4 regions of the Streptomyces sp. NPDC002232 genome follow, and region 1 is predicted to be linked to each of the others. Evidence: riboswitches for the same ligand, from Rfam matches in the RefSeq annotation. Region 1 holds a riboswitch; each other region holds the start of a gene.

The links. A riboswitch is a leader RNA that binds a small molecule or an ion and turns the genes downstream of it on or off. The one in region 1 is predicted to bind cyclic di-AMP.
Region 2: it holds a riboswitch for cyclic di-AMP, as region 1 does, so the genes downstream of both, ACFYXU_RS24825 (peptidoglycan DD-metalloendopeptidase family protein) here and ACFYXU_RS35230 (transglycosylase family protein) in region 1, are expected to answer to the same signal.
Region 3: it holds a riboswitch for cyclic di-AMP, as region 1 does, so the genes downstream of both, ACFYXU_RS27640 (M23 family metallopeptidase) here and ACFYXU_RS35230 (transglycosylase family protein) in region 1, are expected to answer to the same signal.
Region 4: it holds a riboswitch for cyclic di-AMP, as region 1 does, so the genes downstream of both, ACFYXU_RS31585 (M23 family metallopeptidase) here and ACFYXU_RS35230 (transglycosylase family protein) in region 1, are expected to answer to the same signal.

The regions. Positions count from the first base shown of each region.
Region 1 is NZ_JBIARV010000008.1:292,538-299,827, reverse strand. Features, by position in the region: gene ACFYXU_RS35250 (exopolyphosphatase) at 1-397, opposite strand, end outside; gene ACFYXU_RS35245 (DUF501 domain-containing protein) at 394-942, opposite strand; gene ACFYXU_RS35240 (septum formation initiator family protein) at 980-1,450, opposite strand; gene eno (phosphopyruvate hydratase) at 1,541-2,827, opposite strand; gene ACFYXU_RS35230 (transglycosylase family protein) at 3,210-3,929, opposite strand; cyclic di-AMP (ydaO/yuaA leader) riboswitch at 3,933-4,106, opposite strand; gene ACFYXU_RS35225 (transglycosylase family protein) at 4,365-5,414, opposite strand; gene ACFYXU_RS35220 (cytochrome P450) at 5,510-6,805, opposite strand; gene ACFYXU_RS35215 (globin domain-containing protein) at 6,892-7,290, shown strand, end outside.
Region 2 is NZ_JBIARV010000005.1:396,562-403,851, forward strand. Features, by position in the region: gene ACFYXU_RS24820 (SGNH/GDSL hydrolase family protein) at 1-631, opposite strand, end outside; gene ACFYXU_RS24825 (peptidoglycan DD-metalloendopeptidase family protein) at 803-1,744, opposite strand; cyclic di-AMP (ydaO/yuaA leader) riboswitch at 1,749-1,936, opposite strand; gene ACFYXU_RS24830 (tyrosine-protein phosphatase) at 2,278-3,099, shown strand; gene ACFYXU_RS24835 (DUF6126 family protein) at 3,112-3,267, opposite strand; gene ACFYXU_RS24840 (helix-turn-helix domain-containing protein) at 3,329-3,958, opposite strand; gene ACFYXU_RS24845 (aspartate aminotransferase family protein) at 4,044-5,429, opposite strand; gene hpnH (adenosyl-hopene transferase HpnH) at 5,426-6,451, opposite strand; gene ACFYXU_RS24855 (1-hydroxy-2-methyl-2-butenyl 4-diphosphate reductase) at 6,459-7,109, opposite strand; gene shc (squalene--hopene cyclase) at 7,109-7,290, opposite strand, start outside.
Region 3 is NZ_JBIARV010000005.1:1,015,229-1,022,518, forward strand. Features, by position in the region: gene ACFYXU_RS27625 (GNAT family N-acetyltransferase) at 1-2,476, opposite strand, end outside; gene ACFYXU_RS27630 (HPr family phosphocarrier protein) at 2,662-2,943, shown strand; gene ACFYXU_RS27635 (GntR family transcriptional regulator) at 3,374-4,054, opposite strand; gene ACFYXU_RS27640 (M23 family metallopeptidase) at 4,274-5,044, opposite strand; cyclic di-AMP (ydaO/yuaA leader) riboswitch at 5,057-5,221, opposite strand; gene ACFYXU_RS27645 (M16 family metallopeptidase) at 5,421-6,788, opposite strand; gene ACFYXU_RS27650 (pitrilysin family protein) at 6,815-7,290, opposite strand, start outside.
Region 4 is NZ_JBIARV010000006.1:727,877-735,166, forward strand. Features, by position in the region: gene ACFYXU_RS31560 (MerR family transcriptional regulator) at 1-40, shown strand, start outside; gene ACFYXU_RS31565 (hypothetical protein) at 126-503, shown strand; gene ACFYXU_RS31570 (PLP-dependent cysteine synthase family protein) at 570-1,592, shown strand; gene ACFYXU_RS31575 (MFS transporter) at 1,589-2,791, shown strand; gene ACFYXU_RS31580 (PP2C family protein-serine/threonine phosphatase) at 2,899-4,110, shown strand; cyclic di-AMP (ydaO/yuaA leader) riboswitch at 4,312-4,476, shown strand; gene ACFYXU_RS31585 (M23 family metallopeptidase) at 4,490-5,593, shown strand; gene ACFYXU_RS31590 (aldo/keto reductase) at 5,638-6,585, shown strand; gene ACFYXU_RS31595 (PrsW family intramembrane metalloprotease) at 6,582-7,290, opposite strand, start outside.

The DNA.
Region 1 (7,290 bases):
GCCGCCGGTCGTCCCCGTGCAGCTCGCCGGTGGCGCCGGTGAAGGAGAAGGCGGCCTCCTGGTCGCCGGTGATGACCTCGGGCTCGACGCCCAGGATCTCCACGACGCCGTCCACGAAGTCCTGGCGGTTCTCGGCGTCGCGGGAGGCGGAGGTGGCGACGAAGCGGAGCCGCTCGGCGCCGAGCTCCTCGATGACCCGGGCGTACGCGCGGCAGGCCGCGAAGGTCCGCTCCAGGGCCTCGGGGGCGAGCCGCCCGGTCTGGTCGACGCCCTGTCCGAGCCGGACGATCGTCATCCGCCGGTCCAGCTCGACGAGCTCGCCCGTCTCCGGGTGGAGGTCCGCGACGAGGAGGCGGATGGAGTTCGTACCGCAGTCGATTCCGGCGACCCGGGTCACGCGGACCCCTCCTTCTGCTCCTTCTGCTCCCCGCACGGCGTGACGCACGGGCCCTTCGCCCACCACTCCGGCAGCATCGCGAGCGCCTCGTCGCCGAAGGGGTTCACGCCCGGGCCCGCCACCAGCGAGTGACCGACGAGGACGTGCAGGCACTTGACGCGGTCCGGCATGCCGCCGGCGCTCGGGAAGCCCTCCAGGACCTCGATGGCGTCGCGGCGGGCGAGGTAGTCCTCGTGCGCGGCCCGGTAGGCGTCGGCGAGCTCCGGGTCGGTGGCGAGCCGGGCCTGCATCTCCTTCATGACCCCGTTGGCCTCCAGCGTGCCGATGGCCGAGGCCGCCCGGGGGCAGGTCAGGTAGTACGTGGTGGGGAACGGCGTGCCGTCGGGGAGCCGGGGCGCGGTCTCGACGACGTCCGGGTTGCCGCACGGGCAGCGGTGCGCGATGGCGCGCAGGCCGCGGGGCGGGCGGCCGAGCTGGAGCTCGAAGGCCGCGATGTCCGTCTCGGTCGGCGCGGTGCTCTCGGTCTGCGGAGGGGGCGTTTCCATGTCTGCCTTGGTCTGCCTTGTTCGTGTCGCGGAGGGGTCAGGGACGGTCGGCGTGGTCGACGCCGTCCCAGAGGTTGTCGTACCAGGGGCGGTCGGCCGCGCCCTGGTCGGCGCGGGGCCGTTGCTCCGCGTCGGGGTCGTTCACGGTGAAGCCGGTCTCGCCGGGGAGGACGTAGTGCAGGTGCTCGCGGGCGAGGCGGCGGACGTAGGCCGGGTCCTGGAGGCGCGCCTTCTCGTCCTTCAGTTCCTCGACCCGCCGGGCGGCCTCGGCGGCCCGGCGCTCCTGCTCGGCGATCTCGCCCTGCTGGGAGACGTAGCTCCGCATCGGGTAGGCGAGGGCGACGACGAGGGAGCAGACCACGAGGGCGAGGAAGGCCGCGCGGCCGGTGAGCCGGGAGCGGCGGGCCTGACGGCGGGTCTGGGAGCGGTAGACACGTGCGGCGGTCTGCTCGCCGAGCAGTCTGATCCGGGTCGCGGTCGAGAACCGGTCCCGGTCCTTCGCGGCCATGTCGTGTCGCCTCCCCTGTTCACGCGTACGTCCCCGCACACGGTACGGGACCGAGTGCGGGGACGGACGGAACTACCGGGTGTGACGCTGTCAGCCCTTGAAGCGCGGGAAGGCGCTGCGGCCGGCGTACACGGCGGCGTCGTCGAGGATCTCCTCGATGCGCAGCAGCTGGTTGTACTTGGCGACGCGGTCCGAGCGGGCCGGGGCGCCGGTCTTGATCTGGCCGCAGTTCACCGCGACGGCGAGGTCGGCGATGGTGACGTCCTCGGTCTCGCCGGAGCGGTGGGACATCATGCACTTGAAGCCGTTGCGCTGGGCCAGCTCGACGGCGTCCAGCGTCTCGGTCAGCGAGCCGATCTGGTTGACCTTGACCAGGAGGGCGTTCGCGGTGCCCTCCTCGATGCCGCGGGCGAGGCGCTCCGGGTTGGTGACGAAGAGGTCGTCGCCGACGATCTGGACCTTGGCGCCCAGCTTGTCGGTGAGGACCTTCCAGCCGGCCCAGTCGTCCTCGTACAGCGGGTCCTCGATGGAGACCATCGGGTACGCGGAGACGAGCTCCTCGTAGTACTCGGTCATCTCGGCGGCCGAGCGGGACTTGCCCTCGAACTCGTAGACGCCGTCCTTGTAGAACTCGGACGCGGCGACGTCGAGCGCGAGCGCGACGTCGGTGCCCGGGGCGTAGCCGGCCTCCTTGATGGCCTCGATGATGAGGTCCAGGGCGGCGCGGTTCGACTCGAGGTTCGGGGCGAAGCCGCCCTCGTCGCCGAGGCCGGTGGAGAGGCCCTTGCGCTTCAGGACGGCCTTGAGCGTGTGGTAGATCTCGGCGCCCCAGCGGAGGGCCTCGGAGAAGGACTCCGCGCCGATCGGGGCGATCATGAACTCCTGGATGTCGACGTTGGAGTCGGCGTGCGACCCACCGTTGAGGATGTTCATCATCGGAACGGGCAGCAGGTGCGCGTTCGGGCCGCCGAGGTAGCGGAAGAGCGGGAGGTCGCTGGCCTCGGAGGCGGCGTGCGCGACGGCGAGGGAGACGCCGAGGATGGCGTTGGCGCCGAGCGAGCCCTTGTTCTCCGTGGCGTCCAGGTCGAACATGGCCTGGTCGATCAGGCGCTGCTCGGTGGCGTCGTAGCCGACGAGCTCCGGGCCGATCTGCTCGATGACGGCGAGGACGGCCTTCTCGACACCCTTGCCCTGGTAGCGGTTGGGGTCACCGTCGCGAAGCTCGATGGCCTCGAACGCACCGGTGGAGGCGCCGGACGGAACAGCAGCACGGCCGGTGCTGCCGTCGTCGAGGCCGACCTCGACCTCGACCGTGGGGTTGCCTCGGGAGTCCAGGATTTCCCGGGCTACGACGACGTCGATGGACGGCACGAGCATCTCCTTCTGGGATGTGACGCTGGATGTGACGCAAGGTCGGTGCAGGGTCGCTCGGCCTTGCGACACGAGCCTAACCGGCCCGGAGGCTCCCGCCCGCCGCGCGCCCGCCCCCTGGGACGAAAAAGGACCCGAGGGCACCCATCCCGGGACGAAGGACCCGGGATCTACTGGGCGGTAACACTCGGAACCGTCAGCTTTCCCTCACGGACGCGGGACCGTCGGCCTCTCCGTAATAAGGGGAGAGCGCGGTACGGGGTCTCCCCCCGACAAGGGGAGACCCCGGTCCGGCGCGCACGGGGGAAGGGCGCGCCGGACCGGGGTGGTCACCGCGGGAGGGTCGTCGGGGCCGCGTGAGCCGCCGGACTCACGCGAGCCGCCGGGCTCACTTCAGGTGGAGCTGCTGACCCGGGTAGATCAGGTCGGCGTTCTCGACGACGTCCTTGTTCAGCTCGAAGAGCTTGGCCCAGCCGCCCTTGGTGCCGTGCGCCTGAGCGATCTTGGAGAGGGTGTCGCCGGCGGCGACCTTGTACTCGCCGTCGCCCTTCTTGACCTTCTTGCCGGTGGGCGTGGTGACGGTCTTCTTGGCGTCGGCCTTCGGGGCCTGGCGCTGCTCGCTGCGGCTGGTCGGCTGCTCGGCGCGGCGCTCCTGCTGCGGGGCGGCCTGCTGCTTCGGCGCGGCCTGCTGCTGGGGCTGCTGCTGCGGGGTCTCGGCGGAGCCGCCGTCGTAGGAGGCGCCCGAGAGGCCGACGCCGCAGTTCGGCCAGGCACCCTTGCCCTGGCCGGCGAGGACCTTCTCGGCCACGGCGATCTGCTGGTCCTTGGAGGCCAGGTCGGCGCGCGAGGCGTAGGAGGTGCCCCCGAAGGCGGCCCAGGTGGAGTTGGTGAACTGAAGGCCGCCGTAGAAGCCGTTGCCGGTGTTGATGGACCAGTTGCCACCGGACTCGCACTGGGCGACGGTGTCCCACTCGGCGGACGTGGCGGCCGAGGCGGTGCCCGCGCTCAGCAGCGGGGCGGCGACGGCGACACCGGTGACGCCGACGAGCGCGGCGACCTGGGTGGCCTTGGAGGGACGACGGTGTTTGCCCTTGGCGGAAAACAGCATGGAGATTCTCCTCACCGACGCCTGTGAGGTGAGCTGTCGGGTTCGGGCCGGAAAGTTGCCCGGCCGCGTGTCCTAGCACGCGGCTTCACCCCAAGCCGGTCGTCGGCCGTCTGTCTCGACGGCCGGGCCCGGCACTTACCTTGGGTCCCCCACTCCTGCCTTCGGCGCTTGCGCGACGACTGTTCCCATCGGCCGACGGCAGGATTCGGCGATTCGGACGACGGGGCCCGCGGTGGCGAGCGGTGACGACCGTAGACACAGACCCACCGGAAGTTCAAAGAGGCCCATTGCGGAAAAATCGACCTTACTTGCCTTCCGGTGGGCGGCGTTTGTGCAGGTGGGGGCCAGCGGGAGCAGAGTGCGCGGACGTGACACGCCAGTTGGGGCGAAGAGACCCATGTCTCACTTGCCCAGAACCGGACATAAGGCCGCGAACTAACCTTCCTTCGCCGTCGAACCCGCCGTCAGGTCAAGGCTCTGACCAGGCAGGATGAGGTCCGGATCGGTGCCCACCGTCCGGCGGTTGGCGTCATAGAGGGCGGTCCAGCCTCCGGAGAGTTCGTTCTTCTGTGCAATTCGGGACAGGCTGTCGCCCGGCCGCACGGTGTACGCGCCCGAAGCGCCCTGACTGTCCGTTACGTCCGAATTCTTCGCGTCGTCAGTCACCAGCGTGGCGTCCACCTTCTCCGCGGGCTGGTCCGGGGAGTCGGTCGCGTCCGAGGCGTGGCGGCCCGATTCGGCCGAACTGTCCGGCTTGCCGGACTCCTCCGGGGCGGCGTCGCCCCGGTGCTTGCCGGTGCCCGGCGTGGCCGACGGAGCGTCACCCTTCGGCGTCTCGGACGAATCAGGCGTACCGGGCGTAACGGACGCGTCGGGCATGGCCGGGGTCGCGGGGGTCGCCGGGGTGGCGGGCTCGGCCGGAGCGGCGGAGGTCGCCGGGGCGGTCGGAGCGGTCGGCTTCGCGGGGGTCGTGGGCGTGGCGGACCGCTCGGGCGTCGCCTCGGAGGTCTTGGGGGCGGCCTGGGCGTCCGGGGTCCGGTTGGACTCGGGGAGCGGGCCGCCGGGAGTCGTCGGGACGGCGAGCGGGCCGGGATCGACCCCGGTGGCTCTGCCGTCGTTCTTCAGGCCGGCGATCGGGGCGCAGGTGGCCCACTCCTCGCTGCCCTTGGCCAGTGCCTTCTCGGCCACCGCGATCTGCTGGGCGCGGCTGGCGAGGTCGGGGCTGGGCGCGTAGGTGAGTCCGCCGTTGCGCTCCCAGCTGTCCTGGGTGAACTGGAGGCCGCCGTACATGCCGTTGCCGAAGTTGGCGCTCCACTGGCCGCCGGACTCGCACTCGGCGACCCGGTCCCAGGTGGCGGCGTCGGCTGCGGAGGCGGATCCGGTGGCGAGCAGCGGCAGCGCCATGGCGGATCCGGTGACACCGGCGGCGACGACGATGGCGGGGGCCTGACGGGGGCGACGGTGTCGTCCGTTCCCGGAACGCATAGGAGGGGCCTTTCGCGTGACGGCTGAGACTGCCGGGAAACGTAGCGGTATTCGAACGTCCGTCACAAGTCGATCGCCCCGCGATCACGTGAAGATCACATTTCTGATGGCTCGTCAGCATCCAAGACGCGTACGGAAGGGGAGAACTCCACCGGAAGCGTGCGCAAACCCCGCATGATGAGCCCGCCGCGCCAGCGCAGTTCGGCCGGATCCGCGGCAAGTCGCAGATCCGGAAGCCGGGTCAGCAGGGTCGCCAGCGCGGTCTGTCCCTCCAGCCGGGCGAGCGGCGCGCCCAGGCAGTAGTGGATGCCGTGTCCGTACCCGAGGTGCTGGTTGTCGCGCCGGGCGAGGTCGAGGACGTCCGGCCCGCCGAACCGCTCCGGATCCCGGTCCGCGGCGGCCAGCACCACGAGCACCGGGTCGCCCGCCGGGATCTCCTGGCCGCCGATGGTCAGCGCCCGCGTGGCGTACCGCCAGGTCGCCATCTCCACCGGCCCGTCGAAGCGCAGCAGTTCCTCGACGCCGGTCTCCAGGAGTCCGGTCTCCCCGGCGGCCAGGGACGCCTGGAGCAGCGCCCGCTGTTCGGGGTGCCGAAGGAGGGCGTAAAGACCGTTTCCCACCAGATTGACGGTGGTCTCGAAGCCGGCGAACAGCAGGATGAAGGCCATCGCGGCGGCCTCGTTCTCGGTGAGGTGCTCGCCGTGGTCGGAGGCCTTGATGAGCCCCGAGATCAGGTCGTCCGCGCCTTCCTCCCGCAGGCCCTCGCGCTTGCGGTGGATCAGCTCGGCGAGATAGCCGCGCATCTTCTTCACCGACCGGGCGACCCCGCCGCGCGGCCCGCCGCCGTGCCGGATCATCATCCCGGCCCAGTCGCGGAAGTCGTCCTGGTCCTCCGGCGGCACGCCGAGGAGGTCGCAGATCGCGTAGATCGGCAGCGGGAAGGCGAACTCGTGGATGAGGTCGGCGCTCCCCCGCTCCACGAAGGAGTCGATCAGCCGGTCCGTCAGTTCCTGCACGCGCGGGGCGAACTCGGCGACCCTGCGCGGGGTGAAGGCCTTCGACACGAGCCGCCGCAGCCGGGTGTGGTCCGGCGGGTCGATGTTGAGCAGATGCGTCATCAGCTCGGCCTTGCGCTCCCCCGGGATGCCCGTCTTCCCCTTCGCGTGCGGGGACTCGTCGTGGTGCGCGGGGTTCTTGGAGAGCCGCTGGTCGGCGAGGGCCTGCCGGGCGTCCGCGTACCGGGTGACGAGCCAGGCCTCGACCCCGCTGGGCAGCGTCGTCCGGTGCACCGGCGCGTGCTCCCGCAGCCAGGCGTACGCGGGGTAGGGATCGCTCGCGAACTCCCAGGTGAAGAGGGTGGGGGCGGGTCGGGGGGTGGGGGCTGTGCTCACGGCACGACCGTACAGGGCCACTCCGGAGGAGCAATCACGGAGAAGATGTGATCAAACGGTGTGCCCCGTGCCCTAGATTCGTGCCGGTGGATCCCCAGCTGCTCCGAAGCACGTTCGCGGTCGTCGAGAGACGCGCCGAGCACGCCCTCACGTTCTTCTACGCGCACCTGTTCTGGAACAACCCGGGGGTGCGCGAGCTCTTCCCCGAGGACATGGTCCCCCAGCGGGACCGTCTCTTCGCCGCGCTCACCCATGTGGTGGCGCACCTGGAGGACCCCGGACTCCCCGGATACCTGGGACGCCTCGGGCGCGACCACCGCAAGTTCCTCGCCTCGCCCGCGCTGTACGCGGCCGTCGGGCAGAGCCTGCTCGCCGCCTTCGCGCACGCCGCCGGGCCCGCGTGGACGACCGAGGCGGAGAAGGCCTGGTCCGAGGCGTACGGCCGGGTCGCCGACCTGATGCTGGCGGGCGCCGAGGAGGCGGTC
Region 2 (7,290 bases), on a different contig from region 1:
CCGGGTCGGCGGGCACCGGCAGGCCGACGACCTGGGCGGCGCGCAGGGCGACCCGGGTGTGGCCCTCGGGCGAGAGGTGCAGCCGGTCGTCGTCCCAGGCGCGCCGGTCCTGGACGGACCTCAGCGACCAGAGGTCGAGGACCGGGCAGCCGTAGCGGTCCGCGATGGCCCGGACGTGACCGTTGTACGTGGCGATCTTGCCGCGCAGGTGCTTGAGGAGGGCCACGCCGCGGGTGTCGAAGCCGGTGGTCACCATGACGGTGCCGACGGCGGAGGAGAGGTCGGCGACGGCGCGCTCGAAGCGCTCGGCCACCTCGTCGGGGTCCGTTCCGGGGCGGATGATGTCGTTGCCGCCCGCGCAGAAGGTCACCAGGTCGGGGGCGAGTTCCTTCGCCCGCGGGACCTGTTCCGCCACGATCTGGTCGAGGAGGCGCCCGCGTACGGCCAGGTTGGCGTAGCGGAAGCCGTCGTGCTCCGGCAGCTGGTCGGCGAGCAGGACCGCGAAGCGGTCCGCCCAGCCGACGTACGTCCCGTCGGGCCCGGGGTCTCCGACGCCCTCGGTGAAGCTGTCGCCGATCGCCGCGTACGACCCGAATGCGTTCTTGTCTCTTGATCTCGAATCGTCTGCCACGGGAGCACATCCTTCACCTTTCCGTGTGACCTACGCGACCGTAAGGAGGGGTTGACGACGGGTGACATATGCCACCGATAAAGATTCCCCCAAAACGGAATACGCCTCAGGCCCGGCACATGAGTGCCGGGCCTGAGGCGGTGCGAGGCGCCGAGGGGCTCCGAAGGAGCGTCAGATGTTCACGCCGTGCTGACGGAGGGCCGCCAGCGGGTCGATGTCGGAGCCGTACTCCGGGCCGGTCCGCATCTCGAAGTGCAGGTGCGGGCCGGTGACGTTGCCGGTGGCGCCGGAGAGGCCGATCTGCTGGCCGCCGGTGACGGTCTGGCCGGCGGAGACGGAGATCGAGGACAGGTGGGCGTACTGCGAGAAGGTGCCGTCGGCGTGCTGGATGACGACCTGGTTGCCGTACGCGCCGCCGTCACCGGCGGAGTAGACGGTGCCGGGGCCCACCGCGACGACGGTGGTGCCGGTCGAGGCGATGAAGTCGACACCGGTGTGGTAGCCGGAGGACCACATGGAGCCCGAGGCCTTGTACGCGGTGCCGGTGCCGCCGCTGACCGGGGCGACCCAGCCGGAGGAGGAGGTCGTGCCGGCCGAGGAGGACGACGCCGGGGCGGACGCGGGGGCGGCGGCCGGGGCCGAGGAGCGCTCGCTGCTGCGCGAGGCGCGCGGGGTGTCGCCGTTCTTGCCGGTGCTCGCCTCGCTCTGGTGCGCGGCGGGCTCGGCAGTGCCCTTGGCGCCGAGGGTGAGCTTCATCCCGGGCAGGATCAGCGCGGGGTCCTCGCCGACGACCTGACGGTTGTCCTGGTAGAGCTTCTGCCAGCCGCCCTTGACGTGGTGCTCGGCGGCGATCTTCGAGAGGTAGTCGCCCCGGACGACGGAGTACGTCTTCGGCGCGGCCTTCGTGGTGGTGGGCGCGGCCTGGACGGCGGCGGCCTTCACCTGGGCGACGGCGTGGGCGGGAGCGGCGGCCGGGGCGGCCTGCTCGGCGGCGTGGGCGCCGGTGGCTCCGAGGAGCGGGAGGGCGACGACGGCGCCGCCGGTGCCGGCGGCGGCGATGCCGCGGGTCAGGCGGCTGGACTTGACGCGGCGGTGCTTACCCGATGCGGGCATGGCGAATTCCTCTCCGGCGCCTGCGAGGTGAGCTGTCGGGTTCGGACTGGAGATGTCCGGCCGCGTCTGCACGCGACTTCACCCCGAGCCGTCCTTCTTCGAGGGATCGGCGTAGTACCTGGGTCCCCCGCTCCTGCCTCGTACGGGTGAGTGTGGAATCCGGTCGGTGGCAGGATTCGGCGGTCCGTCCGGAAGTGAGCGCGACGCTAGACGAGTGGGGTCGGGGCGAACAAGCCGCGAATTCCACGCACTCCGGGATCGCGGGTCGTCCGGCCGGAATTCCGGTCACCCTCCGTGGATGACGGTCCTTCGATCTCCCTTTTCCCGGGGGTATTTGGAAAAGACGATCAGGCACGGTCCGTCACGTTTATGACGCTGCTCACGCGCCGATCCCCATCTCCCCTGCAACCGGGGCGGGTTACCGCTAAACCCTCAATACGGACAGATCACCCATTCCCGTCCGAGGGGGTGCGTGCCCGGGTCCGGGAAAGAGATGATTGCCCCAGGAACCGATCTACAGAACAGGAGCAGCCGTGACGCAGCAGCTGCCGCAGGTCCCGCCCGCCGATGCCGCCGAGCCCGAGCTCGCGGGGGTCCGCAACTTCCGGGACGTGGCCGGCCTGCCGACGGCGGACGGGCGCGCCGTCCGCCCGGGCCGCCTCTTCCGCAGCGGCCACCTGGCCCACGCGACGGAGGACGACGCCGCCTTCCTCGCCTCGCTCGGCCTGCACACGGTCTTCGACTTCCGCAACGAGTCGGACCGGAAGGTGGAGGGCGCGGACGTCGAGCTGCCCGGCGTGCGGAACGTGAACATACCGCTCAGCGACCCGGCCGACGGCAAGGAGTTCTGGAAGCTGGTGCGCGGCGGCGAGATCGCGCAGCTCCGGGAGATCCTCGGGGACGGCAAGGCCGCCGCCCGGATGACCGACTCGTACCGGAGGATGATCGTCGAGCGGACCCCGGAGCACAGCCGGATCCTCCACTCCATGGCGGAGGAGAGCGTCCCGGCCCTGATGCACTGCGCGGCCGGGAAGGACCGGGCCGGTCTCGGCATCGCGATCACGCTGCTCGCGATCGGCGTCGAGCGGGAGGCGATCGAGGCCGACTACGTGAAGTCGAACGACCCGCACCGCCGCTACAACGTGCGCCGCAGCTCCGTCGCCGAGGACGCGATGTCGCCCGAGGTGATGGAGCTGCTGAGCCCGCTCTTCGACGCGCGGGTGGAGTATCTGCGGGCCGCCTTCGAGACGATCGAGACGACCTGGGGTTCGGTGGACGCCTACCTCGCCGACGGCCTGAAGCTGGCCCCGGAGACCCGGGAGCGGCTGCGGGAGCTGCTCCTCACGGAGGCGTGAGGAGCCGGAGCGCTACCGGTTCTGCCCGCCCAGCGTGAAGAGCAGGTAGAGGAAGCCGGCGAAGAGGTGGCCGGCGACCAGATAGGCGAAGAGCCGGAGCACGAGCCCCTTGGGGAACTTGCCGTCACCGCGCTCTTCGCCGGTGACAGGTGCGGACTTCTCGGACATGTCGTTCCTTTCTTGAAGAATCGTCATGGAGTGAACGTCACGGAGCAGGCGTCACGGATGGTCAGCTCCGATGCGGCGTCCCGTCGCCGAAGCACAGCTCGGCGACGGGACTCTGCATCAGGGTGTGGACGAAGAGCAGCTCGGCTCCGCCGGGTGTCGCGGCGCCGATCCGGTGCGGCGTCAGCGAGTCGAAGTGCGCGCTGTCCCCGGGATCGAGGACGTGGACGGCCTCCCCGAGCGCGAGCCGCACCCGCCCCTCCAGGACGTGGATCCACTCCTCGCCGGGGTGGACGCGCACGATGTCGGTCCGGGTGGCGTACGGCACGTGGACCCGCAGGCACTGGAGCGCCCGGCCCGCGCCGCCCGCCTGGCGGTAGATCCAGCCGTCGGCCTCCACCGGTTCGGAGCGGCCGGCCCGGACGACCGGATCGCGCTCGGGCGGCGCCTCCCCCAGGAGCTCGGAGACCGTCGTACCGTAGATGCGGGACAGGGCGAGCAGCATCGGCAGCGAGGGCTGCCGGTTCCCGGTCTCCAGGCGCGAGAGGTGGGCCGGCGAGAGACCGGCCCGCTGGGCGGCGGCCTCCAGGGTGAGGCCCCTGCGGCGGCGCAGGGCCCGCAGCTGCGGGGCGACGTCGGGCAGGACGCCGGGAGTGACGGGGTCCGGGGAGGTCTCCCCGGGGACGTGGTCCATGGGTCCATTCCGCCAGGATCGTGCCTCTGAGGCAAGTTTCTTGCCTCAGAGGCAAAACCCCGGGGGGATCCGCGACGGGATCCGGTCAGCGCTGCGCGACCGCCTGCTTGACCAGGGTCTTCCCGAAGTCCCACATCAGCCCGCCGCCCCCGTGGGCGTCGTCCATGACCGCCGTGAAGGCGGTGACGAACCGGTCCACGTCGGCCTCGTCGATGACCAGCGGCGGGATCAGCTTGATCACCTCCAGATGGTCGCCGGAGACCTGGGTGAGGATCCGGTGCCGCTGGAGCAGCGGGACGACGACCATCTGGGCGAAGAGGCCCTTGCGGGCCGTCTGGAGCATCGTCCAGCGCCCGCGGAGCCCGAGCGAGGACGGCCGTCCGAACTCGATCCCGATCATCAGGCCGCGCCCGCGGATCTCGTGCAGCAGCTCGTACCGGGGCACGAGCTCCTTCAGGCGGCCCGAGAGCAGGTCGCCCATCCTGCGGGCGTGGGCGACGGTGCCCTCCTCCTCCATGACCGCGAGGACCGCCAGTCCGGCGGCCATGGCCTGGGCGTTCGACCCGAAGCTCGCCGAGTGGACCAGGACCCGGTCCATCGACGAGTACACCTTCTTGAAGATCCAGTCCTTGCCGAGGGTGGCGCCGACCGGCACGTAACCGCCGGAGAGCGCCTTGGCGACGCAGACCAGATCCGGCTCGACGCCCTCCTCGTGCTGGTAGGCGTAGAAGTCTCCGGTCCTGCCGAGGCCGGTCTGCACCTCGTCGGCGACGAGCAGCGCACCGTGGCGGTGCAGCAGCTCCTGGGCGCCCCGGAGGAAGCCCGGCGGCGCCTCGTGGACGCCCTTGCCCTGGATGGGCTCGACGACGAAGGCGGCCACGTCGCCCTTGCGCAGCTCCCGCTCCAGGGCGTCGAGGTCGCCCAGCGGGATCGCGGTGTCCGGCAGCAGCGGCTCGAAGCCCTCCCGGAAGCCCCGCTCCCCGTTGACGGAGAGGGAGCCGGTGGTGAGCCCGTGGAAGGCGTGGGAGCAGTAGAGGACCCTCGGCCGCCCGGTGGCGTACCGGGCGAACTTGAGGGCGGTCTCCACGGCCTCCGTGCCGCTGTTGCCGAAGAAGACCCGGTCGAGGTGCGGGCTGTGGGCGAGCAGCCGCTCGGCGAGGAGCCCCGGCAACGGCTGGCAGTCGAAGCGGGTCAGGTCGGCGAGCTGGGCGTCCAGGACGTCGTGGAGGGCCTTGCGGACGACGGGGTGGTGCCGTCCGAGACCCATCACGCCGAAGCCGGCGAGCATGTCGAGGTGGTCGACGCCGTCGGCGTCCCAGAAGTGGGCGCCCTCGGCCCGCTCGTAGACCTTGTCGAAGCCGATGGTGTGCAGCATGCGGGGCAGCTGGTGGTTGAGGTACCTGGCGTGCAGCTCGTACCGCTCCGCGCCGCGCTCGGAGAGCAGCGCCCGCAGGTCGAACCCGCCGGTCATGACGAGCTGTTCCCGGAGACCGTCTCCCGGACCGCGCGCAGCGACTCCTTGAGGGAGCCCATGGTGGCGAGGACGGCGGTGGGTTCGTAGCCGCAGTGCGCCATGCAGTTGGCGCAGCGCGGGTCCTTGCCCCGGCCGTACTTGTCCCAGTCGGTGTCCTCGACGAGCTCGCGGTACGTGGGGACGTATCCGTCGCTCATCAGGTAGCAGGGTCGCTGCCAGCCGAAGAGGGAGTAGTTGGGGATGGCCCAGGCGGTGCAGGGGAAGTCCGCCTTCCCCTCCAGGAAGTCCAGGAAGAGCGGCGAGTGGTTGAGGCGCCAGCGTCGCCTGTTCCCGCCGGCGAAGGCCTTCTTGAAGAGTTCGCGGGTCTGTTCGACGCCGAGGAAGTGCTCCTGGTCGGGAGCCTTCTCGTAGGCGTAGGCGGGCGAGATCATCATTTCGTCGACCTGGAGGTCGTCATTGAGGAAGTTGAGCACCTCGATGATGGTCTGCGGGGTGTCGGTGTTGAAGAAGGTCGAGTTCGTGGTGACCCGGAAGCCGCGCCGCTTGGCCTCCTTGATGGCCGCCACGGCCTCGTCGAACACGCCCTCCTTGGCGACGGACTCGTCGTGCCGCTCGCGCAGGCCGTCGATGTGGACGGCGAAGGCGAAGTACGGGGAGGGGGTGAACTTCTCCAGCTTCTTGCGGAGCAGCATCGCGTTGGTGCAGAGGAAGACGTACTTCCGCCGGGCCACCAGCTGGCGCACGATCTCGTCGATCTGCGGGTGCATCAAGGGCTCGCCGCCCGCGATGGACACCATCGGGGCGCCGGACTCCAGGACCGCGCCGACCGCCTGGGCGACCGGCATGCGCTGCTTGAGGACACCCGCCGGGTGCTGGATCTTGCCGCAGCCCTCGCACGCGAGGTTGCAGGCGTAGAGCGGCTCCAGCTCGACGATCAGCGGGAACTTGTCCCGCTTGCGGAGCTTCTGTTCGAAGAGGTAGGTCCCGACGCGGATGGACTGACGGAGCGGCATGGCCATAACTCGTTCACCTCCTGGGGAGCAGCGAAGAACGGTGCCATTCGAAGAATGCGGGAAGGACGGCACGCAGAACACGGAAGGCTGATATTCCCCCGCGTACCGTGCCGATCCGGACCAGTTCATGTTCCGGAGCGTCCACGACCACCCGGACGGCCGCAACCGGGCGGGGTCCGGACGACGTCGCGGCGCGGAGCGTGGCGGCGGACTCCATGTCGACGGCGATCGCGCCGCCGGCCCGGAGCGCGACCCGCTCGGGGCCGCGCACCACGTGGTCGGAGCCGATGAGCGGTCCGGTGTGGACGGCGTGCCCGGGTACGGCCCGCTCCAGGGCCTGCACCAGGAGCTCGGTCCCGGTGCAGGGGGTCGTGCCGTCCGGGCCGCGGGTCTCCTCGGCGACGATGAGGTCCCCGGGGTGCATGCCGGGGGCGAGGCCCGCGCAGAAGCCGGAGGCGATCACCGCGGCGTCCCGCCACCGCGCCTCGCCGAGGGTCCGGGACACGGCGCGGCGGGCCCGGTCGGGCCCCATGCCGGTGCGCACCACGGTGACCGGGCCGGGCGCGCCGCCCCGGTCCGCGCTGCGCAGGGCGAAGTGCTCGATGCCGAGCGCGCAGGCGATCAGCAGCGGCGGGGCGGCGCCCGGGCCGGGCTCGCGGCCCATCAGTCGTCCCCGCGCGGCGCGGGGTCCCCGTACACATAGCGCCCGAGCGCCGTGAGCGGGAAGACCTGCCGGTAGAGGTGGTAGTTGATGGAGAAGTCCCAGGGGAAGCCGGTGCCGGTGAAGTGGGGCTCGTCCCAGGAGCCGTCCTCCCGCTGGGCCTCGGTCAGCCAGGCGACGCCCC
Region 3 (7,290 bases), on a different contig from region 1:
TCTCGGCGTACGCCGTGCGGAGCTGGCCCTCGGAGGCGAGGTCGAGCCGGACGCCGCCGAGGTCGGGGCGGTGCCGGAGGTGGGGTGCGGTGGTCTTGAGCGCGACCGGGTAGCCGAGCCGGCGGGCGGCCGCGACGGCGGCGTCCGGCGTGGGGGCGGGGAGGGTCGGCAGCGCGGTGATGCCGTAGCGCGCGAGGAGGGCCCCGGCCCGCTCGGTGTCCAGCGTCACGCCGCCGGCGTCCACGTGGTCGCCGGCGAGCACGTCCCTGATGAGCGCGGCGGCCCCGGCCTCGTCGATGTCCTCGTACTCGGGCACCCGCCCGGGCTCGGCGGCCTGCCGCCGCCACTGCCCGTACCGCACGGCCTCGGCCAGCGCCCGCACCGCCCGCTCGGCGGCGGGGTAGGCGGGGAGGGTGGCCTGCGCGTCGGGGACGGCAGCCTGCGGCGCGGGGGCGGGGGCCGGTGGTGCGGGCGCGGTCGTCGGGGCGGGGGTCGGGTGGGGGCGGTCCGTCGGGTCCTTCGGCGTGTCGGCGGAACGGTTCTCCCGGGTGACGGCGCCGCGCTCCGCCGTCGGCCGGGTGCTCGTCGCCACCGCGAGGGCCTCCGCGAGGCCGCCCATCTCCACCTGGACGACGACGACCGGCTTCGCCGGTGCGGGGGCGGAGGCGACGGCCTCGCGGAGGGCTGCCGCGAGCACCTCGCCGTCGCCGAACTCGGTGGCCCCGTCCTCCCCGACCCAGGGGATCGCGGTGACGACGACCGCGTCGGAGGTCTCGTCGGCGAGGGCCGCGGCGAGCGCGTCCCGGAAGTCCGCCGGGACCGCCGCCGTCGTCAGGTCCAGTGGCCGCAGCGGCCGCAGCCCCTCGGTGAGGCAGGCGTCGTACGTGAGGAGGCCGAGCGACTCCGAATTGCCGAGGATCGCGACCCGGGGCCCGGCGGGCAGCGGCTGGGCCGCCAGGAGCAGCCCGGCGTCGACCAGTTCCGTGACCGTGTCGACGCGGATCACCCCGGCCTGGCGGAGCAGCGCGGAGACGGTGGCGTGCGGGATGCGGGTGACCGGCACCCGGTGGCCGGGCGGGGCGCTGCCGCTGTGCCGGGCGCCCTTGACGACCACGACGGGCTTGACGGCGGCGGTGCGGCGGGCGAGCCGGGTGAACTTCCGGGGGTTGCCGATCGACTCCAGGTAGAGGAGGACGACGTCGGTGCCGGGGTCGTCGTACCAGTGCTGGAGGAAGTCGTTGCCGGAGACGTCGGCGCGGTTGCCGGCCGAGATGAAGGAGGAGAGGCCGGCGCCCCGGCGGTGCAGGCCGGCGAGGAGGGCGATCCCGATGGCGCCCGACTGGGTGAAGAGCCCGATGCGCCCGGCGGCGGGCATCTGCGGCGCGAGGGAGGCGTTCAGCCGGACGTCGGCGGCGGTGTTGATGATCCCGAAGGCGTTGGGGCCGATGATCCGCATGCCGTACGAGCGGGCCTGCCGTACGAGCGCGCGCTGGCGCTCGCGGCCGGCGGCGCCGCTCTCGGCGTATCCGGCGGAGAGCACGACGAGGCCGCGCACCCCGTGCTCGCCGCAGTCGGCGACGGCTTCGGGCACCCGTTCGGCGGGGACGGCGACGACGGCCAGGTCGACGGGTGCGCCGATGGCGGCGACGGAGGGAAGGGCGGGGACGCCGTCGAGTTCGGTCTCCTCGGTGAGCGCCGCGTTCACCGCGTACACCCGTCCGGTGAAACCGGCCCCGAGCAGATTGCGCAGGACCGTCCGGCCGACTCCGCCCGGTGCGCGCCCGGCGCCCACGACGGCGACCGAGCCGGGGGTGAGGAGCCGCTGCACGGACCGCGCCTCGGCGCGCTGCTCGCGGGCGCGCTGGACGGCGAGGGAGCGATCGGTCGGTTCGAGGTCGAGGTGGAGCCGGACGGAGCCGTCCTCGAAGCTGCGCTTCTGGGTGTAGCCCGCGTCGGTGAACACCTTGATCATCTTGCTGTTGGCGGGGAGCACCTCGGCGGCGAAGCGCCGGATGCCCCGCTCGCGGGCGACGGCCGCGATGTGTTCGAGGAGGGCGGAGGCGACGCCCCTCCCCTGGTGCGCGTCCTGGACGAGGAAGGCGACCTCGGCCTCGTCGGCGGGCGCGGAGGCGGGCAGCCCCCGGGCGTCGATCCGGTCGTAGCGCACGGTCGCGATGAACTCGCCGCCGACGGTCGCCGCGAGGCCGACCCGGTCCACGAAGTCGTGATGGGTGAAGCGGTGGACGTCCTTGGCGGACAGGCGCGGGTAGGGGGCGAAGAAGCGGTAGTACTTCGACTCGTCCGAGACCTGCTCGTAGAAGCTCACGAGGCGGTCGGCGTCGTCGGTGGTGATGGGCCGGACGCGGGCGGTGCCGCCGTCGCGGAGGACGACGTCCGCCTCCCAGTGATCGGGGTAGGCATGCTCCGGCGGGGCCGGCGGTTCCGCCGCTTCCGACTGCTCCGACGCGCTGTGCATGGGGTCAGCCTACGGCCGCGACACGCGTGCGGCACCGGTCGCGCGGCGGGGGTGCGCGATGCAAGGTGTTGCCAGGCAGGAAGGGCCGAAGGGCGGTCCGATCCGGGCCGAAGGGCGGCGCGAGCACCGCGCGACCCGTGAGAGACTGGTCTAGACAACCCGCTTGAGACTTGAAGGGCAACACCATGGCTGAGCGCCGCGTCAACGTCGGCTGGGCCGAGGGCCTGCACGCCCGCCCCGCGTCCATCTTCGTCCGTGCCGCCACGGCTTCCGGCGTGCCGGTGACGATCGCCAAGTCCGACGGCACCCCCGTGAACGCCGCCTCCATGCTCGCGGTGCTCGGCCTGGGCGCGCAGGGCGGCGAGGAGATCGTGCTCGCGTCGGAGGCCGACGGCGCCGAGGCCGCGCTCGACCGCCTGGCGAAGCTGGTCGCCGAGGGCCTGGACGAGCTCCCCGAGACCGTCTGACCCGGTCCCCCCGCACGACGAACGGCCGTGGCCGCCCGCATTCGGGCGGGCACGGCCGTTCGCGTGTCCCGGGCGGCTCCCGTCCTCGGTCCCGCGCGGCGGTGCGCCCGGACGCGCGGGCAGCGGTCCGCGCGATCCGTTCCGCGCGGCCGGGCCGGACGCGACTGCCCGCGGCGGGCCGGATGAGACTCCCGAGGGGGGCGGACGCGTTGCCGACAGCGGCCTGATGTGATTCCCGGCGGCGAACCGGACGGGATTCCCGACCGCGGTCCGCGGACGCGATTCCGAGCAGCGGCCGGATCTGATTCCCGCAGGATTCCGACGCGATTCCGGCGTGGTTCCGGCGCAATTCCGGCGTGATTCCGGGCAGCACCGAATACCCGGGGCGAATACCGGGCTCGATTACTCCTCTTTGTATACGGCGCGCGTGTTAATTCCGGGAGCTCGCCGTGTTGACGGCATGTTGCGAAACCCTCACACGGCGCTCGGGCCTTTTGAGCCGGTGCAGCGACAGGGAGCGTTCCGCGTGCAGCGCCGTCAGCGAACGGGCCCGCTCGGCGTCGCCGCGGGCCACCGCGTCCACGATCGCGCCGTGCTCGGCCCAGGCCTCGGCCGGCAGGGCGGGCAGATCCACCGCGTACGTCCAGGCGATCTTGTGCCGCAGCTGGGTGAGCAGCGCCGTCAGGGCCGGGCTCCCGGACGCCTGTGCCAGCGTCTCGTGGAACCAGCCGCCGAGCGAGCGCAGGTCCTCGCCCTGACCGCGCCTGGCCCGCTCCTGCCCCAGCCTGACCAGGCCGCGCAGTACCTTGAGATGGGCCTCGGTGCGCCGCTGCGCGGCCCGCGCGGCGCCCAGCGGTTCGAGCAGCGCCCGCATGTCGAGCAGATCGGCCGCCTCCTGCTCGGTCGGCTCGGCGACCTGGGCGCCCGCGTGGCGCCGGGTGACGACGAAGCCCTCCGACTCCAGGGTGCGCAGCGCCTCGCGGACCGGGACCCGGGAGACCCCGTACCGGCGGGCGAGCTGCTCCTCGGTCAGCCGGGCGCCCCGCTCGAACACGCCGGAGACGATGTCGTCCCGGATCGCCGTGCATACCGAGTGCGCGGGAATGCGCATGTCCGACCTCCGCCTTGGTCCGCGTGAGTCCATTCGATCGACGCCTTTTCCGCGCCCGTTCTGCGACTCTATTGCAGCCCGCCGGAAATTCCGATGCCCCGGCGGAATCCAGGACGGCCTTTGGCTTCTTTTTGGTCAGCGAAAAGCCCCGGCTCAGTACGAGCCGGGGCTTTTGCGACGCGGTGCGCGGCGGGGTCCGGGCCGACGGCCCGGTCCGGGTCAGACGTTGACGCCGCGGGCGCGGAGGTACGCGACCGGGTTGATGTCCGAGCCGTAGTCGGGGCTCGTGCGCGCCTCGAAGTGGAGGTGCGGGCCCGTGGAGTTGCCGGTGGAACCCGAGAGGGCGATCGGCTGGCCGGGCTCGACGGACTGGCCGACGTGGACCCCGATGGAGGAGAGGTGCCCGTACTGGGTGTACGTGCCGTCGTACATCCGGATGACGATGTTGTTGCCGTACGCGCCGCCCCAGCCGGTCTCGACGACGGTGCCGGAGCCGACGGAGACGACCTGGGTGCCGGAGGCGGCGTGGAAGTCGACGCCGGAGTGGCTGCCGGAGGACCAGAGCGAGCCGCCGGTCTTGTAGCCGGTGGAGACGTACGAGCCGGCGACGGGGAGCTGGAAGGAGGCGAGGCGGCGGCGCTCGGCCTCCCGGGCGGCGCGCTCGCGCTCCAGCCGGATCTCCTTGGCGCGGGCGTCGGCCTTGCGCTTGGCCTCGGCCTTGGCCTTCGCCTGGGCGATGGCCTCGACGGCCTCCTGCTCCTGGGCGGCGGCCTGGGCGTTGATCCGGTCCACGAGGGAGTCCTCGGTGATCACCTGGGTGAGACCGGTGTCCTCGAGGGAGCGGTGGTCCGTGTCCGCGGCGAGGGCCGGGGAGGCGAGGGTTCCGATGACGCCGGTGGTGGCGAGTGTCGCGACGCCGGCGATGCCCACGCTGCGGCGTGCCATCCGGCTCGAACCACGATGCTTCCCGGTGGCACGGGTGAACGCCATGTAGGGGCTGATCCTTTCCTTCCCTCTCGCCTACCGGGTTAGCTGACGGGTTCGGAGCAGGAAGGTCTCCTACGAGCCCCTCCGTCGAGACGAAGGCGCCCGATTCACCCCAGGGACTACGTGTGGGTCCCCGGCTCCCCAGGCTCGCGCCTGACGGGGACTCGGCGATGACTGTCCGATGCCGCGGGTGCGGCACGTGCAACTGACGAACAGCCGCCATGACGCTATGCGGATCGTCTTTCAATCACCAACCAGACCAGCCTTTTGTAAGACATGCCACAGGTCAAACGATCATCTTGGCCTCAATACGGACAAAGGGGAGGACCCCGACGGGCGGTGCCGTCGGGGTCCTCGCAGGGTCGTGCGGTGGCCGGAATCAGCCGGTCACGACGGTCACTTCGCCGATGCCGAGCGCACGCACCGGCTCCGCGATCTCCGCCGCGTCACCGACGAGCACGGTGACGAGCCGGTCGACCGGGAAGGCGCTGACCACGGCGGCCGTCGCCTCGACCGTGCCGGTCTCGGCCAGGCGCGCGTACAACTGCGCCTGGTAGTCGTCCGGGAGGTGCTGCTCCACCTGGTCGGCGAGCGTCCCGGCGACGGACGCGGCCGTCTCGTACTTGAGGGGCGCCACGCCCACCAGGTTCTGCACGGCCGTCTCGCGCTCGGCGTCGGTCAGGCCCTCGGCCGCGAGCGTGCGCAGCACCGTGAACAGGTCCTCAAGTGCCGGGCCCGTGTTCGGGGTGTCGAAGGATCCGCTGATGGCGAGCATCGAGGCCCCGTTCCCCCCGGCGTCCGAGCGGAGCACCTGGCCGAAGGCCCGCACGCCGTACGTGTAGCCCTTCTCCTCGCGCAGGACCCGGTCCAGACGCGAGGTCAGGGTGCCGCCGAGGCAGTACGTGCCGAGGACCTGGGCCGGCCAGACGCGATCGTGCCGGTCGGCGCCGATCCGGCCGATGAGCAGCTGCGTCTGCACGGCGCCGGGGCGGTCCACGATGACGACCCGTCCGGTGTCGTCGGCGGTGATCGGCGGCATCGGGAGCGGCTCGGCGAGCTCGCCGGTCCAGGCGCCCAGCGTCTCGGCGAGGACCTTGTCGAGGTCGACGCCGGTCAGGTCGCCGACGACCACCGCGGTGGCCGTGCCGGGACGGACGTACGCCTCGTAGAAGGCGCGGACGGCGGCGGCGTCGATCGCGGCCACCGTCTCCTCGGTGCCCTGGCGCGGCCGGGACATCCGGGACTCGGCCGGGAACAGCTCCTTCGAGAGCTGCTTGGCGGCGCGGCGGCCCGGATTGGCCGACTCGTGCGGGATCTCGTCGAGGCGGTTGCGTACCAGGCGCTCGACCTCGGTCTCCAGGAACGCCGGGGCGATCAGGGCCTCGGAGAGCAGCCCGAGCGCCTTGGGCAGCCGGGAGGCCGGGACCTCCAGGGAGACCCGTACGCCCGGGTGGTCGGCGTGCGCGTCGAGCGTGGCGCCGCAGCGCTCCAGCTCGGCCGCGAACTCCTCGGCGCTGTGCTGGTCGGTGCCCTCGGACAGGGCGCGGGCCATGATGGTGGCGACACCGTCGAGACCGGCCGGCTCGGCGTCCAGCGGGGCGGGCAGGAAGATCTCCACGGCGACGACCTGCTGGCCGGGGCGGTGGCTGGTGAGCAGGGTCAGACCGTTCTCCAGCTTCCCGCGGTCCGGGGCCGGGAAGGCCCACGGCCTCGCGGTGCCCGGCTGGGGCTGCGGGTGGAAGTCCATGCTCGTCAAGGACACGGCGGCGTCGGTCACTGGTCCGCTCCCTCTTCGTCGTCTTCGCCGTCGGCGCTGTCGCTCTGCTCGGTCGCCAGGGGCTCGTAGACGAGCACCGCGCGGTTGTCGGGGCGCAGCTTGGCCGCGGCGGCCTCGCGCACCTCCTCGGCGGTGATGTCCAGGACGCGGTCGACGGCGGTCAGGGCGAGCTGCGGGTCGCCGAACAGCACGGCGAACCGGCACAGTTCGTCCGCGCGGCCGGCGACGGTGCCGAGCCGGTCCAGCCACTCCCGCTCCAACTGGGCCTGCGCGCGCTCCATCTCCTCGGCCGTGGGGCCCTCGGCGGCGAACCGGGCGAGCTCCTCGTCGACGGCCGTCTCGATCTGCGGGACCTCGACGCCCCCGGAGGTCTTGACGTCCAGCCAGCCCAGCGAGGGAGCCCCGGCGAGCCGCAGCAGGCCGAAGCCGGCGGCGACGGCCGTGCGGTCACGGCGGACCAGGCGGTTGTGCA
Region 4 (7,290 bases), on a different contig from region 1:
CCGGGACGCGCTGCGGGTCTACGCGGAGCGGAACCTCTGAAGGACCTGTCCGAAGTAAACGGTGGCCAAAAGCGCGCCCGCCTCTTTGCGGCCGCACCCGTACCCACCGTAGTGTCACGCGCACCATGAGTGACCAGCGCGTGTGTGAGCTGAGCCGGCGGGCGCCCGCCGTGCTCGTCCTGCTCGCGCTCCTCGCCCTCCTGGTGAGCGTCTGCCACGGCTCCCACGGGCACCTGCTGCCGGCCTCCGGCACCACGACCGCCTCCGCCCCCGCGCTCCCGCACGGCTGCGAGCGGTCCGGGGACGCCTGGAGCTTCGACGCCCACCTCCCCGCGCAGGCCGCCTCCTCCCAGTCCGCCGCGCCCGACGCCGGCGGAGCCGTGGTCCTGCCGTACGCGGCGGACCTCCGCACCGATCCCCGCGCGCGCTGCGTCCGGGACCGGGCGGGCCCCGGCCCCGAGCCGGGCCGGCTGCTCGTCGCCCTCGGAGTGGACCGGAACTGAACCGGGTCCCGCACACCCGCGTGACCAGGTTCCCTTTCGCGTACCCACACCGAGGACGTATCTCCCATGACCGCACCCCTGACGCTGTCCATCGCCGGGCAGACCGTCGGCAACACCCCCGTCTTGTGGACGGACGACGGCTACTGGGCCAAGCTCGAAGGCTTCAACTTCGGCGGCATCAAGGACCGCGCCGCCCTCTACATGGTCGAACAGGCCCGCCGCCGCGGGCAGCTGCGCCCCGGCGCCCCGATCGTCGAGTCGACCTCCGGGACCCTCGGGCTCGGCCTCGCCCTCGCGGGCGTCCTCCACGGCCACCCCGTGCACGTCGTCACCGACCCCGGCCTCGAACCGATCGTCGAGCGGATGCTCGTCGCCCACGGCGCCCGGGTCCACGTCGTCCCCGAGCCCAGCCCGCACGGCGGCTGGCAGCGGGCCCGGATGGACCGGGTCGCCGAGCTGCTGGGCGAGCTCGACGGGGCCTGGTGGCCCGACCAGTACGGGAACCCCGACAATCCCGCCGCCTACGGGGGGCTCGCCGCCGAACTGTCCGCGCAGCTCGACCGGGTCGACGTCCTGGTCTGCGCGGTCGGCACCGGGGGCCACTCCGCCGGGATCTCCCGGGCCCTGCGCGCCACCAGCAGCCCGGCCCTGGAGCTGGTCGGCGTGGACTCGGTGAACTCCACCGTCTTCGGCCTGCCGGCCGGGGAGCGGCTGATGCGCGGCCTCGGCTCCTCCATCCACCCGGGGAACGTGGACCACGGCGCCTTCGACGAGGTGCACTGGGTGGGGCCCGCGGAGGCGGTCCGGACGGCCCGCAGGCTGGCCTCGCGGCACTTCGCGACCGGTGGCTGGAGCGTGGGCGCGGTGGCCCTGGTCGCCGGATGGCTGGCCCGCACCCGGCCCCGCGGCACCCGGATCGCGGCCGTCTTCCCGGACGGGCCGCAGCGGTACTTCGACACCGTCTTCAACGACGAGTTCTGCGCGGCGCACGGGCTGCTCGACGGCCCCGTGCGGGAGGACCCCGCCGCGTACGTCTCCGACGACACGGTCAGCGGCTGGACCCGGCGCGTCCTGGGGCGGGCCTCGTGACCACGGCGACCGCGCCCGCCAAGGGCGGGATCTGGAAGCAGAGCCGCACCTTCGACCCGGCCGTCCGGCTGCTCTTCCTCAACCAGCTCACCATCAACCTCGGCTTCTACATGCTCATGCCCTACCTGGCCGCGCATCTCGCGGACGGGCTCGGCATGGCCGCCTGGGCCGTCGGCCTCGTCCTCGGCGCCCGGAACCTCTCCCAGCAGGGCATGTTCCTCGTCGGCGGGGCGCTCGCCGACCGGCTCGGGTTCAAGCCGCTCATCGTCGCCGGCTGCGCGCTGCGGACGGTCGGCTTCGGGGCGCTCGCCTTCGCGCAGTCGCTGCCGATGCTGATCGCCGCCTCGCTCGCGACCGGCCTCGCGGGAGCGCTGTTCAACCCGGCCGTGCGGGCCTGTCTCGCGGCGGAGGCCGGGGAGGAGCGCCGGGTGGAGGCCTTCGCGCTCTTCAACACCTACTACCAGGCGGGCATCCTGCTCGGGCCGCTCGTCGGGGTGGCCCTGACGGGGGTGTCGTTCCGGCTGACGTGCGCGGTGGCGGCGGTGCTGTTCGCCGGCCTGACCCTCGTACAGCTCCGGCATCTGCCCGTACGGACAGCCGAGGCGCCGAGGGAGCTGCGGGGGCAGTTCCGCACGGTCCTCGCGCACCGGACGTTCTGGCTGTTCTCGCTGGCCATGACCGGCTCGTACGTGCTGTCCTTCCAGGTCTATCTGGCGCTGCCGCTCGCGGCGGGCGGTACGGCGGCGACGACCGCGCTGTTCGTGGTCTCGGCGCTCGTCGCGCTCGCCGGGCAGCTGCGGATCACGGCCTGGTGCCGGCGCCGCCTCAGCCGGGAGCGGTGTCTGGTGCTCGGGCTGGCCCTGATGGGCGGGGCGTTCCTGCTCCCGGCCGTCCTGGGGCGCGGCCTGGTGGGGCTGCTGCTGTGCGCGGCCGTGCTGTCCGTCGCGAACGCGGTGCTCTACCCGTACGAGATGGACACCGTCGTCGCCCTGTCCCGGGGCCGCTGGGTCGCCACCCACTACGGGCTCTACAACACCGTCTGCGGGGTCGGGATCACCCTCGGGAACCTGGGCACGGGCGCGCTGCTCGACGTCACCGGCTGGTCGGCGGCGCCCTGGCTCGTGCTGTGCGCGGTGGGCCTGACCTGCGCGGCGGCGATGGCGCTGCTCGCCCGGGGCGGCCGGCTGGCGGCCGGCTGACCCGTACGCCAGTCGGCCCCGTGGAAGTCGCCGCCGTCGGCCGCGGCGGCCACCCTGGGAGGGCGCGGTGCGGACCGCGGCCGGTCGGACCGGGCAGGAGAGCACAGGTGGGGCACCCCCTAGGAGCGGCGGGCGGCGGACGGCGGGGCGGCGAGGGCCGCTCCGAGCCCGGCCGTGCCCGGCGGTTCATCCGCGCGCTGCCCCCGCTGATCATCGTGGGCGGTGTCGTCTTCGACGTGGCGACACCGGCCCAGTACACGGCGGCGCCGCTCTTCTCCGCCGCCCCGCTGATCGCCGCGCCCTTCTTCTCCACGCTGACGACCGTGATCACCGGGATCGCGGCCGTCCTCGCCTCCGTCGGGCTGCACGCCTACAACGACACCGTCGACGAGGTGGCGGCGCTCACCGAGACCCTGACCGTCCTCACCGTCTCCGCGCTGGCCGTCCTCATCAACCGGGTGGTGCGCCGCAGCGGCGAGCGGCTCGCCTCGGCGCGGGTCATCGCGGAGACCGCGCAGAAGGCGGTGCTGCCGACGCCCGCCGAGCGGATCGGCGGGTTGCAGTGCGCGGCGCGCTACGAGGCGGCGCAGGCGGACGCGTTCATCGGCGGGGACCTCTTCGCCGTCCAGGACACCCCGCAGGGGGTGCGGCTCGTGGTCGGGGACGTGCGGGGCAAGGGGATGGACGCGGTCGAGGCCGTCGCCGTGGTCATCGGTGCCTTCCGGGAGGCGGCCGAGCAGGAGCGGACCCTGGAGGGCGTGGCGCAGCGGCTCGAACGGGCGCTGGCCCGGGAGGGCACCCGCCGGGACGGGCTCGACGCCTTCGAGGGGTTCACCACGGCGGTCCTGGCCGAGATCCCGCGCGCGGACGGCAGCGGGACCTTCGACGGTTTCGTACGGGTCGTCAACCGCGGTCACCCGCCGCCGCTGATGCTGTACGCGGACGGCCGGCTGGAGGTGCTGGAGCCGGGGGAGGCGGCGCTGCCGCTCGGCATGGGGGAGCTGGCCGCGTGGCCGGACCGGGGGGAGGCGCGGCCGTTCCCGCCGGGCGCGACGCTGCTGTTCTACACGGACGGCCTCTCGGAGGCGCGGAACGGGCAGGGCGTCTTCTACGATCCGGCGGCGCGGCTCGACGGGCGGATCTTCCCGGGGCCCGAGGAACTGCTCGACGCGCTGGTGGACGACGTGCGGCTGCACACGGGCGGCGGGGCGACCGACGACCTGGCGCTGCTGGCGGTGAGCCGTCCGGCGACGGGGCAGCCGGAGCGGCGCCGGACGATGCCCGTGGTGGCCCCCGGAGGGCCCGGTCACCAGGCGTAGTCGGAGGGTGTCACTGCGATAACAATTGACATAACGTCAGATCGCGGGGGTTTGGCCTCCTGTCCCTGAAGGGCGGTCAAGTCAGGCTATTACCCCCCAATCCCGTGAATGATCAAGAGGAACGGCTTGGAATCGGGAGCCCCTGTCTATTAACGTTCGATAACGCAGCGCGGTCGTCCCAGCCGTCGCAAGAGACGGCACCGTGCGCACGCGCCGAATCCTGAAAAGGAACCGGGGAACCACCACTTGGGGTGAATCGGGCCCCTTCGCACCCGTGCGGACCACGCACGCGTGCGGTCGAGCCCGTAGGAGACCTTCCTGCTCCGAACCCGTCAGCTAACCCGGTAGGCGAGAAGGAAGGAAAGGAGCGCCCCCACCCGTGGCGTCCAACACCCCCGCACCCGAAGCCCCCTTCGACGCCTTCGGTGGCGGTGCGGCTCCCTCCGCCCCGGACACCGAGTGGAACCCCACCGAGGGCTCCCTCCGCGCCGAGAGCCGCTCCGGCGGCCGGCACCGGGTCGTCAAGCAGCGCTCCAACTTCGCCCGCTCCTCCACCGTCCTCGGCGTCGGCGTGATCGCGGCCGTCGGCGCGGGCGGCCTCGCCACCGCGCAGGACAAGCCCCCGGTGGCGATATCCCTGCCGGACCTCCCGGACATCGACCTGCCGGACGCCCACGACATCCCCGGCGTCGCCGCCCTCCTCCCGGAGCAGCAGAGTGCGCCCGTCAGCGAGGCCCGCGCCAACCCGAACCCGCTGACCACCGCCACCTACGCCACCGCGGCCGAGGAGAGCACCGGGCAGGCCGAGCGGGCGGCCACCGCCGCTCCCGCCGCCGGCGAGGCCCTGCGCGCCCGCATCCTCCAGCAGGCCGAGCAGCAGCAGGCCTCCGCCGACGCCGCCGAGAAGGCCGCCGCGGAGAAGGCCGCGGCCGAGAAGGCCGCCGCCGAGGCCGTGGCCAAGGAGGCCGCCGCGCAGAAGGCCGCCGCCGAGGCCAAGGCGAAGGCAGAGGCGGAGGCCAAGGCGAAGGCCGAGGCGGAGGCGCGTGCGAAGGCAGAGGCCGAGCGCCTCGCCAAGCTCGCCGCGAGCTACTCGCTGCCGGTGTCCTCGTACACGCTCACCGCCACCTACATGCAGTCCGGTTCGATGTGGTCCTCCGGCCACCACACCGGCCTCGACTTCGCGGCCCCCACGGGCACCCCGCTCAAGGCCGTCCACGGCGCGACCGTGAAGTCGGCCGGCTGGTCCGGCTCCTACGGCTACCGGATCGTCCTGGAGCTGGAGGACGGCACCGAGGTCTGGTACTGCCACCTCTCGTCCATGCTGGTCGGCGCGGGCCAGACCGTCGGCACCGGCGAGACGATCGGCCGCGTCGGCGCCACCGGCAACGTCACCGGCGCCCACCTCCACATGGAGGTCCACACGTCCGGCGGCGACGGCATCGACCCGGCGGCCTGGCTCCGCTCCAAGGGCCTCAGCCTCTGAGCGGACCCGGAATAGGCCCGGCGGCGGGAGCGGTTGAGCGACACATGACCTCTCTCCGCCCGCTGGGCAGCTCCGACCTCCACGTCTTCCCGATAGCCCTGGGCGGCAACGTCTTCGGCTGGACCGCCGACGAGGCCCAGTCCTTCGCCGTCCTCGACGCCTACGCCGCCGCGGGCGGCAACTTCGTCGACTCCGCCGACGTCTACTCCGCCTGGGCCGAGGGCAACGAGGGCGGCGAGTCCGAGACCGTCATCGGCCGCTGGCTCGCCTCCCGGGGCAACCGCTCCGACATCGTCGTCGCCACCAAGGTCGGCGCCCACCCCCAGTTCAAGGGCCTGTCCGCCACCACCATCAAGGCGGGCGCGGAGGAGTCCCTCCGCCGTCTCGGCACCGACCACATCGACCTCTACTACACGCACTTCGACGACGAGTCCGTCCCCGTCGAGGAGATCGTCACCGCCCTCGACCAGCTGGTGAAGGACGGCAAGGTGCGCGCCGTCGCCGCCTCCAACATCTCCCCGGAGCGGCTCCGCGCCTCCCTCGACTTCGCCGAGGCCGAGGGCCTCGCCCGGTACGTCGCCCTCCAGCCGCACTACAACCTGGTCTCCCGCGACACCTACGAGGGCCCGCTCCTGGAGACCGTCGAGCGGGCCGGGCTCTCGGCCGTCCCGTACTACGGGCTCGCGGCCGGCTTCCTCACCGGCAAGTACCGCCCCGGTGCCACCGTCGACAGCGTCCGCGCCTCCGGGGCCGCCGGGCACCTGGAGACCGAGCGGGGCCGGGCCGTGCTCTCCGCCCTCGACACGGTCGCCGAGGCGCACGGGGCGGAGCTCGCCACCGTCGCCCTCGCCTGGCTCGCCGCCCGGCCGACCGTCGCCGCGCCGATCGCCTCCGCCCGCACGGTCGAGCAGCTCCCGGCGCTCGTCGCCGCCGCCGGCCTCACCCTCACCGAGGCCGAGCTGACGCTCCTGACCGAGGCCTCCGCCGTCTAACTGCGGTAGGGGTTGTAGCCGTCGTAGTCCAGATACTGCGGCGGCGCCCAGGCCCGGCCCGTGGCCCGCGCCGCGTACGTCAGCGCCGGGGACGCCACCGCGCGGCGCTGCCACAGGTGGTGCAGCAGCTCCTGCTCCCGGGCCGGGAAGTCGGGGCCCGCCGTGCCCCGGCGGGCCCGGTCCCGCAGGAACGCGAGGGTCGTCGCGAAGGACTCGTACTCGCCGACCGCCCGCGCGGCCGGCGGGCCGTACGTCCGGGCCGCGAAGGAGCGGGCCATCTGCCGGGCCCGCATCGAGGACAGCGCGAGCGGTTCGGTGGGGGCGAGCCAGCCGGCCGCCGCGTAGGCCGGGAGCTCCCCGGATATCGTGCGCAGCTCGCGCTGCCGGCTCCAGACCGCCAGCCAGGTCAGCAGACCGAAGGCCGGGACCATGAGCGCCCCGTACACCGCGTAGAAGGCCAGCGGGCCGCCGATGGTGGCCGAGCCGTTCCACGCGGCGTGCAGGCCCATCGCCAGCAGCAGCCCGCCGAGCGGCAGCAGCACCCGGCGCAGCCGCTTCCCGCGCGGCGCGAGGGCGGCGAGACCGAAGCCGACGCCGGTGAGCACGGTGAACAGCGGATGCGCGAACGGCGACATCACGACCCGTACGAAGAAGGTCGCCGCGGTCACCGAGCCGATGCCGGAGGAGCCGAACTCCTGGTCCTCG